DNA from 4 places in the Peribacillus sp. FSL M8-0224 genome. Region 4 is predicted to be linked to each of the others. Evidence: riboswitches for the same ligand, from Rfam matches in the RefSeq annotation. Region 4 holds a riboswitch; each other region holds the start of a gene.
The links. Region 4 has a riboswitch for thiamine pyrophosphate ahead of MKX49_RS17810 (ABC transporter substrate-binding protein). Riboswitches for the same ligand answer to the same signal wherever they lie in the genome.

Region 1 (3,130 bases), 3.3 Mb from region 4:
AAAGATCCCCTTAATCATGTTTTGTGATTGAATGTCCAACATGATTAAGGGAGTCATTCCATAAGGACGATTATGGAATCATTACCATTGCAGACTTTCGATCAAGTGGCACTTTGTACATTGTTGACTATAATCATTTTTCACAAATTCATGGTTACAATTCTCCCGAAAAATGTTCAGCTCCCTTTTCAGCTGCTCCAATTGAGTTTCCAACTGTTTCATTTCAACTTTTATCTGGATTACCCGATTCATCGAATTCTCCCTCTCGTCGGAATCATTGATAGATTTCCCCATCCGTTTTCCTAAATTCATTCGCTTTTTCTTTAAGCCCTTCATCGATTACCGACTCAAAACCCAGACCCTTTTCCTTCGCCAAATCACGAATGTCCTGAGAGATTCTCATACTGCAGAATTTCGGTCCGCACATTGAACAGAAATGGGCTGTTTTGGCCCCTTCTGCCGGAAGAGTTTCATCGTGATACTCAACCGCCCTTTCAGGATCAAGGGAAAGATTGAATTGATCTCTCCAACGGAATTCGAATCTAGCCTTCGAAAGGGCATCATCCCGTTTTCTTGCCTGCGGATGGCCTTTTGCAAGATCAGCTGCGTGTGCTGCAATTTTATAAGTAATGACCCCTACCCGAACATCCTCTTTATTCGGCAGTCCCAAATGCTCTTTCGGTGTCACATAGCAAAGCATGGCAGTTCCAAACCATCCAATCATGGCAGCACCAATCGCAGAAGTGATATGGTCGTATCCAGGAGCTATATCCGTCGTCAATGGTCCCAGGGTATAGAATGGTGCTTCTTGACAGACTTCCAGCTGCTTATCCATATTTTCTTTAATCAAATGCATCGGTACGTGGCCGGGTCCCTCCACCATGACTTGAACGTCGTGCTTCCAAGCAATCTTCGTCAATTCCCCAAGTGTTTCCAATTCCGCAAATTGTGCCTCATCGTTTGCATCTGCAATGGATCCCGGACGGAGACCGTCACCTAATGAGAAAGAAACATCATACGTCTTCATGATTTCACAAATCTCTTCAAAGTGTGTATAGAGAAAACTTTCTTGGTGGTGGGCCAAGCACCATTGTGCCATGATGGAGCCTCCCCGGGAAACAATACCCGTAACTCGCTTTGCTGTCATGGGGATGTATCGCAAAAGTACACCAGCGTGTATGGTGAAGTAATCGACACCTTGCTCAGCCTGCTCGATTAATGTATCCCGGAAAACTTCCCAATTTAAATCTTCCGCGACCCCATTCACTTTTTCCAATGCTTGATATATCGGAACCGTCCCAACCGGCACAGGTGAATTCCTGATAATCCATTCCCGCGTCGTGTGAATATTCTTTCCTGTGGAAAGATCCATTATGTTGTCTGCACCCCATCGTGTAGCCCAAGTCATTTTCTCCACTTCAGCTTCGATCGATGAACTGACAGCTGAATTTCCTATATTCGCATTTATCTTCACGTGAAAATTACGTCCGATGATCATGGGCTCACTTTCAGGATGGTTAATATTTGCCGGAATGATTGCCCGCCCGCTAGCTACCTCTTCCCTTACAAACTCAGGGGCTACATTTTCCCTGATCGAAATGAACTCCATTTCTGGAGTAATGATCCCTTTGCGGGCATAATGGAGCTGGGTTACGTTTTTCCCTTTCACCGCACGCAATGGTTTTCTTTTCAATCCCGGAAAAACTTCGGCATTGGATTGTGACTCCACTTTTCTATATCCGTTATCTTCAGGCTTTATTTCACGCCCTTCATACTCTTCAACATCTTCCCGTTCCAGAACCCAGCTGCGTCTAATCGGGGCAAGGCCTTTATGAATATCAATCGGATATTCTGAATCCGTATAGAAGCCGCTTGTATCATATACACGTAAAGGCGGATTCTCCTCTTCGCCGAATGCCCCTGTTGTCGGACTTAGCTCAATTTCACGCATAGGTACTTTAATATCGGGTCTAGATCCCTCAACATACACTTTTTTACTCCCGGCAAAACTGGACATAATTGAAACGTTCATGTCATTTACTGAATTACTCTTCATGATTTCATTTCTCCTTTTTAAGTTCATTTAAAAAGGACAAAATCCAATCCATTTCGCACGAAAAAGCCAGGTCTCATATTTAAGACCCGGCTAACGTTAGTATGACTACAGAAATGACCGATTGAAATGTCATCGTTTAGTAGATTCTAACTTCCCCACGCTGGTATGAACCAGATCAGGTCCTGAGGGTTAAGAAGCTTAAGCGCTTCTCTCTCAGCCCAACTTTTATTGGACACCCCTAGTCTGAATAATTTAATTGATTACAGGGTAACTATATCTCACCCTTTTCATTCTGTAAATAATTTGAAAGACCTAATATTTTCTCTGCAATCATTTAAAATTTGTTATTTGGAGGAGGACCGCCAATTAATTCCCCAGGCTCTCAAGGATAGGGAAAAGCTCCTCTAAATGCTTGATTTCATAGGTTGGAAGCACTTCATTCCGTTCCTTATCATGGCGATTTATCCAAACCGACTTTATGCCTACCCGTGATGCTCCAAGGATATCGGTCATTAAATTATCGCCGACCATCAATACTTCATCCTTATCAAGCTCCATGATTTCCAAAGCGTGCTCAAAAATGGAGGCATCCGGTTTACCTCGTCCAAATGCGCCTGAAATCACGATTTGGTCGAAATAAGGAACCAGTTCAGGCGTTATTTCAAGTTTGGTATTTTGCAGTTCAGGAGATCCGTTCGTTAGCAATAGCAATTTGTACTTCCCTTTTAATTCATCCAGAACACGGAATGTTTCTTCATAGATAAATGGCTTTTTGCGTCTTTCGGCCGGGAAACGTTCTGCCAGTTCAAGCCCAAATTCCGGGTCATCGATCCCTAATGCCTTCAAGCCCCTCGTCCACGCTTCTTTCCGATAAGCCGGTGCAATCCCGGCCATCTTCCGGAATTCATCATGATCATCCTGAAAATTCCCCCATAGTCCCTCAAATGGGTTGATTCCGATCATTTGAGTGAATGCATATGTATCGTAAGAAGAATAAAGATCACGCGCTTCCTTCCGCACCGCTTCTTCAAACTCGTCGACATTCAGACCATATTTCTCCTTGGCAACTTCGCA
Region 2 (3,130 bases), 2.7 Mb from region 4:
CTATAGTTACCTTACGGCAAGGCATCATAGTCACCTCCCATTTATTCAATATTTTTACACTTTCATCATAATGAAACCACTAGTTAAAATCAACTATTTTTCAGAAATTAAATGTGTTATTTTATAGGTCAAATGTGACAAAACACCTATTTTGTTATTTAATTATGTATAATTTGTGTCGTTTTCTAATAAACGCAAAAAAAGCATCCACTAGTGTAGACTGCGAATGCTTACATCATATCCCTTATCCAAAAATCCAAATATTGTATTCCGTTTACTATGTCATCCATTCAGAAGGTGACTCGTTATTAGGTCTATTTATAACAATCTTATATTCATCTTCAAGTACTTTTAATGGGGCATCATAAAGGTGCCTTTCATCAGAGGTTTTGTATACTCCATTGGCCAATAGCTCTTCAATGAGTTTTGCCTTCCTCTGTTCAATCCTCTTAAATAATTCTGCCATGTAAATGGCTCCTTTCCCAGTCGTCCTAGTGCCTGCTTCTAGTTAGCTAAACTTTATCAACTTGTTTGATTTCACCAAATTATATATACCTTTTCTAGTATGTCACTAAACGTTATTTCCCAAAAATAAAAGCCCCTTCTAATTTAAGAAGAGGCTGACAGTGTCCGTACGGCTCTTCTTATCTTCCAAGCATATGCTTGTTGGATTTAGCACAGTTCCCTAAACGGGTCCGCTGCCGAGGTTTCTTAGGGCCAAGTCCCTCCACCTCTCTGGATAAGAATTCGATATATAATGATGTAGAAATGATTCTAACCTAATAATCTTCAAAAGTCAATTACCTGGTTCTCCCTTTTTTCCTGGACATAAAGTGATTCCTCTTTCAAATACGGGTTGCATTTTCTTGTCTTTCTGATATGATGTCAGTAATTACATACAATTCACACCACTAGGGGAGTCTTTTTTAAGACTGAGATGGAATTAGTTCCGGACCCTTTGAACCTGAACCGGCTCATACCGGCGGAGGGAAGTGGATGATATCGTCCATTTTACAGACTATATCCATCTACCCCGTTCCGTATTCAGGAACGGGGTTTTTTATTCAACAAAAGGAGCCATTCTATAGGAGGATGAACAATGGAGAATACAAAATTAGAAACATTCAGTGATAGACTGCATGCACGGGCAAAAGAGATTTGGAAAAGGAACCATTCACATCCCTTTGTCCAGGCAATTGGAAACGGTACACTTCCTGAAAAGAAATTTGCCTATTACCTGAAGCAGGACTATGTCTATCTCATGGATTATTCCAAGCTCTTTGCTTTAGGTGTCATCAAAGCCCATAACATCGAAACCATGGCAAAATTTGCGAGCATTTTAAATGAAACCCTTCAAGTGGAAATGGATATTCATCGGCATTATGCTTCCGAATTCGGGATCAGCTCCAAGGAATTGGAAAGTACAGAACCTACTCCAACCACTCTAGCCTATACAGGTTACATGCTAAATGCAGCTCAGCATGGGACTTTGGCAGACTTGATCGCCTGTCTCCTGCCCTGCGCTTGGGATTATTATGAAATCGGTTTGCTATTAAAAGAACAAAATGGAGCAGCACTGGAAAACAATCGCTACGCAGATTGGATAAGGTCCTATTCATCTCCTGAATTCGGGGAAGCACACAAGTGGCTGATCACTTTGTTGGAAGAATTGACGGAAGGCATGCCTGAAAAGGAACTTCTTAGATTAGAAAAGCACTTTTTGGTTACTTCCCGATATGAATATTTATTCTGGGACATGGTTCAAAATGAGCAGGATTGGCCTCTGTAGGTGGTTGACATGAGGATGAATCCTATCAAGAAACTGACATTGACAGCCATGATCACGGCTTTAACGACGCTGACCAGTTCATTTATTTTCATCCCTGCAGGATTTGCAAAAATCTTTCCTATTCAACATCTGGCAAATGTCCTGACGGCGGTTCTATTGGGGCCTACATATGCTGTGACACAAGCTTTTTTAGTTTCCATCATTAGAAACATGTCTGGTACCGGTTCAATTTTCGCCTTTCCCGGCAGCATGATTGGTGCACTTTTGGCCGCCATCCTTTATCGAAAAACACAAAGCTTAAAATTCGCCTGTTTAGGGGAAGTGATCGGGACCGGCATTCTCGGTTCCCTGGCCTGTTATCCGCTTGCAACCCTCCTATTGGGAGAAAAAGCTGCTCTTTTTGGTTTTTTACCGGCTTTTATGTTCAGTTCATTCGCAGGGGCGATTTTAGCTTTCATATTACTTAAAATACTGCTAAAAAATAATTATATGAAGGGGTTTTTTTATGAAAACAGCATTAACGATCGCAGGCTCTGATTCAGGGGGCGGTGCTGGAATACAAGCGGATTTAAAAACATTTTCTGCACATGGTGTATTTGGAATGTCTGCCATCACAGCCGTAACCGCCCAAAACACAATGGAAGTCCGTTCTGTACAGCCCATTGAAACAGCTATCATATCGGATCAAATTGCAGCTATCTTTGAAGATATTCCTGTCGATGCAGTAAAAATAGGCATGCTTGGATCTAAAGAAATCGTGGAAACGGTCGCTGCGTCCCTTAAAACCTTCATGCCTGCCATCGTTATCCTTGACCCTGTCATGATTTCCAAAAGCGGCCACCATTTGCTCGACGAAAAGGCCGTCTCTGCCTTAAAAACGGAATTGCTTCCGCTTGCAACTCTTGTAACACCCAATGTACCAGAAGCGGAAGTACTTACTGGCTTCCCGATTCGGACGAAACAAGATTTCTACAGGGCATGCATTTCGATACAAGAAATGGGTCCCAAAGCCGTTTTACTTAAAGGCGGCCATGCAGCAGGAAATCCAAATGATCTTTTTTATGATGGTACTGACTTCCACTGGATCAAGGGAGAGCGCATTCATACCAAAAACACTCATGGTACGGGCTGCACCCTATCATCCGCCATTACATCTAACCTGGCAAATGGACTGCCATTGCAAGTCTCGATCGAACAAGCCAAGACCTATATTTCCGAAGCGATAAGCAATAGCTTTTCAATCGGTAAAGGTCATGGACCTGTCCATCATTTTCATTCATATTCAAAAAAAGAACGGAGTGACTTGTTATGAAGATTTCTTCAGCCGATTTATTTATGAAG
Region 3 (3,130 bases), 1.7 Mb from region 4:
CCATATTGACGAAATAGTGAAAGTGGAGGGGAATATGATGACAAAAAGAATGGCATTTATCACAGGTGCTGGAAGCGGAATTGGCAGAGAAATTTCAAAAAAATTGGCTTCTCGCAATATTAACGTCATCGTGGCTGATATTAATCTTAAAAATGCAGAGGAAACGGTTTCTTTAATCGAAAAGTCGGGTTTTGAAGCCAGAGCGGTCCATTGTGATGTAACGAAATTAGAAAGTGTAAAAAAAGCCGTCGAAGAATCAGTGAACTATTATCATAGAATAGATATATTGGTTAATAATGCAGGCTGGGATAAGGTGGAACCATTTTTAAAAAGTGATCCCAGCACATGGAAAAGGATTATCGATATTAATTTACTTGGGCAGATCCATACATGCAAGGAAATTTTACCTCTCATGATTGAAAATGGATACGGTAAGGTAGTAAATATTGCATCCGATGCAGCTAGAGTCGGATCAAGTGGAGAAGCAGTTTATTCGGCTGCTAAAGGAGGGGTTATTGCCTTTACAAAAACGATAGCAAGAGAAATGGCACGTCATAAACTCAACATCAATTGTATAGCGCCAGGTCCTGCTGATACGCCCCTATTTCAAGAAATAGGCTCATATAATGAAGGTATAGCTAGCGCCTTGGAAAAAGCGATTCCATTCCGCCGGCTAGCACAACCAGAGGACATTGCCAGTGCTGTTTCCTATTTCGTTTCGGAAGAGGCAGGGTATATTACGGGGCAAACTCTTTCCGTAAATGGTGGATTAACAATGGTTTAATAGATCGTGGTTATGTGGGTATGGAAGATTGAAAGTTTAGTAACCCTAAATCAAGAAAACTTTTCTAATACGTTTGACAATTGGATTTATCGTGTTAATATAAAGGCAAATGAATTTTAATATACAATTTGTACCACTAGGGGTGCTTTATAGGTAAAAGTTGATTTTTTACCCACAAAAGCTGAGATTAAAGTATGACTTTAAGACCCTTAGAACCTGATCTGGTTTATACCAGCGTAGGGAAGTGGGGTCTGGAACTATACATTTCTGTATTATTTCTTGTACAACCACTTTCTTTACGTTTAAGAAAGTGGTTTTTTGTTTGCAAAAAAAGGGGTGATAAGTGTTTTTTTCTGTATCGTTCAATGAAAAAATACAATTTGGAGGTAATGGACATGAAGTTTTCAGAGGAAATCCGTAAGGAAGTTGATCACATTTGGGAAGCTAGTTTTAATCATCCGTTTGTAGCAGGAATAGGAGATGGCACATTGCCATTGGAGTGTTTCCGTTTTTATGTCATGCAAGATGCCTATTATTTATCTCATTTTGCTAGAGTTCAAGCCTTAGGGGCAGTCAAAGCTACAGATTTACATACAACAAGCAGGCTTGCCGGCCATGCACAAGGAACATATGAAGCGGAGTTGAAGCTTCATGAGAATTTTTCCGAGAGATTAGGCATCACAAAAGAAGAACGGGAAGATTTCAAGCCTGCCCCGACTGCCTATGCTTATACTTCCCATATGTATCGTGCGGCTTATTCGGGACATTTAGGAGATGTTATTGCAGCTATCTTGCCGTGCTACTGGCTGTATTATGAGATAGGTGAAAAGCTGCAAGGGTGCATGCCCGAAGAGCCGATTTATCAAGAATGGATAGCGGCTTACGGAGGAGAGTGGTTCCGCACTTTGGTGGAAGAACAAATTGCGAGGCTGGATGAGATTGCTGAAAAAGTAACTGAAGAAGATAAGGCGAGAATGAAAGAGCATTTTATTCTCAGCAGCCAATATGAATACTCATTTTGGGAAATGGCTTATCGTTTAGAGACATGGCCCGTTCATAAGGAAACATTAGAAGTATAAAAGGAGAATGAAACAATGAAAAAAGGATTGAAATTAACGGATATATTAGTCACGATCGTGATTGCGGTAGCATTTGGAATCGTTTATATCCTTTGGGGTTCGATTTATTATTCCGTTAAACCATTAGGATTACATCTGGATCAACTTATTTATGGAATGTGGTTTATAGCTGGCCCTGTCGCCTTTTTCATTTTACGGAAACCGGGTGTGGCACTTTTGGCGGAGATAGCTGCAGCTTCAGGGGAATTCTTTCTAGGTTCCCCATGGGGGCTGACTGTACTGTTATATGGGGTGGTCCAAGGTTTGTTCGCGGAACTGGTGTTCATGGGGTTCAAATATAAAAAATTCAATATGCCGGTGGCCGTTTTAGCTGCGATGGCTTCCTGCCTGGCATCAGTTATCATGGATTTTGCATACGGGGAAATAGGTGCGCTTTCTACTTGGAATCTATCGTTATTCATGATAGCGAGGTTTGTGGGTTCCATATTCTTTGCAGGTGTGACCGCTTATTATCTAGTTAAAGTCCTGGAAGCAACAGGGGTAACTAATCTTGTGCGTCCGGTTTCCAATAAAGATTATGCAGAACTTGATTAAAAGAAGAGGTTGAGGGCCATGGAACCAATCGTTTCTGTTGAAAAGTTAAGAATGAAATTTCCCGGTGATGAATCTTTGATATTCAAGGACCTATCACTATCATTTGATCAGGGAGAAAAAGTGTTATTGTTGGGACCATCTGGATGTGGTAAGTCCACTCTGTTGCAAGTGTTAAGCGGATTGATTCCGAATTCCATCGAAGTCCCGATGAAAGCGGAGAAATTGAAATGCCCTTCTTCATGGGGGTATGTTTTTCAAGACCCTGATAGCCAGTTTTGCATGCCATTTGCCGATGAGGAAATTGCCTTTGTCCTAGAGAATCTTTCCGTCCCTAAAGAAGAAATGAAAGAGAAGATTCAAAATCATTTCCGTAAAGTAGGATTGAACCTGGACCATACAAGTATTGACACATTATCAGGCGGGATGAAACAGCGTCTGGCAATTGCTTCAGTATTGGCCCTTGAACCAGAAGTTATATTTTTAGATGAACCGACCGCCATGCTTGATCCAGAAGGAACGAAAGAAATCTGGGACTTGTTGAAGGAAGTCGGAAAAGACAAAACGGTTATTATCGTCGAACATAAAATTGACCATGTTTTAGAATTCATCGAACGAATCGTGCTTTTAAACGATGACGGTCAAATCATAGCTGATGGTCCAAGAGACACCATTC
Region 4 (3,130 bases):
TCGTTTCAAGCGGGTGAACCTCATACTTGACACCTGATTCTTCAATGATCTTGATTGCTTCATCGACCATAGGGATGACATTTTCCCCTTTAGGAATAATTTGTATACTAACTAATGAATTGGCCATTGCATTTCCTCCTATTTTGGTAAAAATTCATTGGTAAATGCCTTTTCAGGATCGAAATCACCTTCAAGAAGCTTATTTTCAGTCATCCACTCACTGTAATTCTTCCAAATTTCAAGCTTTTGTTCACCCCATCGCGGAGCATCATCCTGATACTTGGCTGCAAGCCACTCCTGGCTTTTCTTCACTAGTTCTGGATCAAGATCCGGTGCAGACTCAATTAACATATCTGCTGCATCATCAGGATTCTTAATCGCAAACTGGTACCCTTTCGAAGCTGCATGAACGAATGCTTTAACAGTCTCGGGATCTTCTTTTATCATCTTTTCATTTGTAGTCAAAACAGGCGTATAGTAATCAAGCTTATCAGAGTATTCGGTTAAGTACACCATATTAAGCTTTTCATTTCGCAACTCAGCCTCTATGCCTGTCCAACCATAATAAATCCAGGCAAAATCTATATCCCTTTTAACCGAAGTGAAAAAATCCATGTCTCCTGTATTGACTATGTCCACTTCATTTACATCCGCATTTTCCTTTTTCATGAGTGAATCAATAATGGCCTTTTCAACCGGAGATCCCCAGCCACCATAAGTCTTCCCTTCAAAATCCTTGGGAGTCGTAATGTCCTTTGCCTCAGGGGAAGCGAATCCCGAGGTATTATGCTGGATGACGGCAGCTACCGAAACAATCGGCACGCCCTGCACGCGGGCCTGCGTTATGCCCTCCTGGTAGCTCACGCCAAATTCAGATTTCCCTGAAGCGACAAGCTTATCAGCTCCCGCTTCACCTGGCATGATAATTTCCACATCAAGACCTTGTTCTTTAAAATAACCTTTTTCCTTGGCTACATACAATCCTGTATGGTTTGTATTCGGTGTCCAATCGAGCACGACCGATACCTTTTTTAATTCTTCATTTTTAGATGCTTCTTCTTTTTCATTAGTTCCGCCTGCTCCGCATCCAGCTAAAAGGAAGAACGAAGCTAACAGTGGTAAGAATTTATTCAAGTCATTATCCTCCTACACATCTTATAAGATTCATATGCCGGAACCATGATGGGGCTCCAGGGCTATTCAAATACTGGATAAAAAAGCAAAAAACGCCCGAAGATGAATTCGGACGTTAACATACAAAACAGAAAATCAGTCATAATATGTTCCCTCCGCTGGCATCACCCAGATCAGGTTCAAAGAGTCAGCATCTAATGGATGCAATCTCAGCCAGCAGTACTGGCCCCCCTACATTTCTCGCACATATGAACTTTTCTCTCTCATTATATCAATTCATAGGGAAAAAGGAATACTAATTTGCTTCTACTCTCTAATTGGAAAGGTATTCCTTGCACTTCAGGATGTCTTGCAAAACATCTTTTGGAACGAAAATCATTGAAAGCAAAATAATTCTGCCTCTTTCCGTTCCAATCGTTCTTGGCTGCAACGGTGGCGGACACGCTCCAAATAGTCATTTCTTTGCAAGCATTCATATAATGAGCATTACGTGTAGACATTTTTGTTTACTGGTTTTATTAAACCCTTAATTTCATAAGCAAAAGGTGGATATGTCATGATAAAGATTAATCACAAATGGTTAGATGTCAGTCAAATCCAACCAGGTACAGCCTCTGCCAAATCGCTTGAAACTCTTCAATGCTTGGCGGAAGATTCTAACGTTTTTGAATACCGGAACTTTGGGGATTTTAATTTCGAGATACAGCTGAGGAACCGGGTCATAGAGGCAGCTATTGCGTTGGATAAAAGCGGGCCGGAATTTTCCACACTTGAGGAATCTCAATCCAATCAGCGTTATTGGCACCTTTCAAAGGATGGCACCTTTACCCTTCAGCCAGGGATTCTCCCTCATGCTGCGCTCGTTGACATTTTCATGAATGGGGGGCTTTATGCCTTCGAATGCGGGACAGCAATAGTCGTCACTTTTTTAAAGGCGATTTTGGATTTAATCGGCCCCAGGAATTTCGACTATCTTTTTTCAGACCTATTTTTATATGACTGGCGCCCTCCAAGGAATATGGCTCTCAGCGTTCACCAGGGAAGGGACTATTTACCAGGTGATTGCGTTTACTTCAAAAACCCTGATCACGACTTGGCAACCCCTGAATGGCAAGGTGAAAATGCCATATTATTAGGGAATAACCTCTTTTATGGCCACGGGATCGGGATTACCACTGCACAGGGAATCATCGATGAATTAAATAGCAATAGAAAGCCGTACGCCACCATATCAGCATTCCTGACAACACATATCATTTTCCTGGATAGTTCCTTCTATAGACAATTCCAACTGAATTCCCCCCGTGCCAATCCCGATAACAGTCCTGCCTGCCTTTCCAATTGTATTGTTTCTGAAATAGGTTCGAAGATATACCTTTCATGACCCTGACATTTCGCCTATGCCATAAAACCGTTTTATTGAGTAACGACATAAAAAAAATGCTTGGGCAGAAATCTCCCCAAGCATTTTTTTTCTTTTCACGCACCAATATTCCCTTTGCCTTTGAACCTGCGGGCACTTGCCTGCCCCCATTTCGTTATGGATAGTGTATAAACAGCCAAAGCTGACCATATGAACAAAAAGGCTAATAGATGTGCTTTGGTGAAACTTTCATGATAGACGAATACCCCGATCAATAAAGATAAGGTCGGAGCGATATACTGAAAAATGCCAAGCATCGATAACGGGATCTTCTCCGCCCCTTTTGCAAAATATAAAAGAGGCAATGCCGTGGCAATCCCGCCGCCCACCAACAGCAAGCTTGTGCTTCCGTCTGTAAAGAATTGCATTTCCGACCTGTTCATCAAGTAAATCAGGTAACCTAGGGCCAGAGGCGTTACCATCATCGTTTCAAGCGTCAGCCCGATTGCCGATTCGGCCTTGATCATTTTTTTTGCCAGACCGTATAATCCAAAGGTCATGGCCAAAACAAGAGAGATCCACGGGATCGTGCCGAAATGAATGCCAAGGATCAAGACTCCGATTCCTGCAAGC

Region 1: linked by a shared signal. The riboswitch ahead of thiC (phosphomethylpyrimidine synthase ThiC) and the one ahead of MKX49_RS17810 (ABC transporter substrate-binding protein) in region 4 are both predicted to bind thiamine pyrophosphate.
Region 2: linked by a shared signal. The riboswitch ahead of tenA (thiaminase II) and the one ahead of MKX49_RS17810 (ABC transporter substrate-binding protein) in region 4 are both predicted to bind thiamine pyrophosphate.
Region 3: linked by a shared signal. The riboswitch ahead of tenA (thiaminase II) and the one ahead of MKX49_RS17810 (ABC transporter substrate-binding protein) in region 4 are both predicted to bind thiamine pyrophosphate.

Annotation. Positions count from the first base shown of each region.
Region 1 is NZ_JBBOOJ010000001.1:404,136-407,265, reverse strand. It holds gene MKX49_RS01990 (hypothetical protein) at 82-252, opposite strand; gene thiC (phosphomethylpyrimidine synthase ThiC) at 275-2,056, opposite strand; TPP riboswitch at 2,192-2,306, opposite strand; gene MKX49_RS01980 (HAD family hydrolase) at 2,423-3,130, opposite strand, start outside.
Region 2 is NZ_JBBOOJ010000001.1:1,056,306-1,059,435, reverse strand. It holds gene MKX49_RS05115 (aspartyl-phosphate phosphatase Spo0E family protein) at 1-28, opposite strand, end outside; gene MKX49_RS05110 (Fur-regulated basic protein FbpA) at 278-466, opposite strand; SAM riboswitch class I at 642-746, opposite strand; TPP riboswitch at 904-1,008, shown strand; gene tenA (thiaminase II) at 1,100-1,789, shown strand; gene thiW (energy coupling factor transporter S component ThiW) at 1,805-2,326, shown strand; gene thiD (bifunctional hydroxymethylpyrimidine kinase/phosphomethylpyrimidine kinase) at 2,295-3,101, shown strand; gene thiM (hydroxyethylthiazole kinase) at 3,098-3,130, shown strand, end outside.
Region 3 is NZ_JBBOOJ010000001.1:1,980,251-1,983,380, forward strand. It holds gene MKX49_RS09530 (SDR family NAD(P)-dependent oxidoreductase) at 38-784, shown strand; TPP riboswitch at 913-1,044, shown strand; gene tenA (thiaminase II) at 1,180-1,863, shown strand; gene MKX49_RS09540 (ECF transporter S component) at 1,879-2,457, shown strand; gene MKX49_RS09545 (ABC transporter ATP-binding protein) at 2,476-3,130, shown strand, end outside.
Region 4 is NZ_JBBOOJ010000001.1:3,706,860-3,709,989, forward strand. It holds gene MKX49_RS17805 (thiamine-binding protein) at 1-127, opposite strand, end outside; gene MKX49_RS17810 (ABC transporter substrate-binding protein) at 139-1,134, opposite strand; TPP riboswitch at 1,268-1,377, opposite strand; gene MKX49_RS17815 (protein-glutamine gamma-glutamyltransferase) at 1,691-2,518, shown strand; gene rarD (EamA family transporter RarD) at 2,614-3,130, opposite strand, start outside.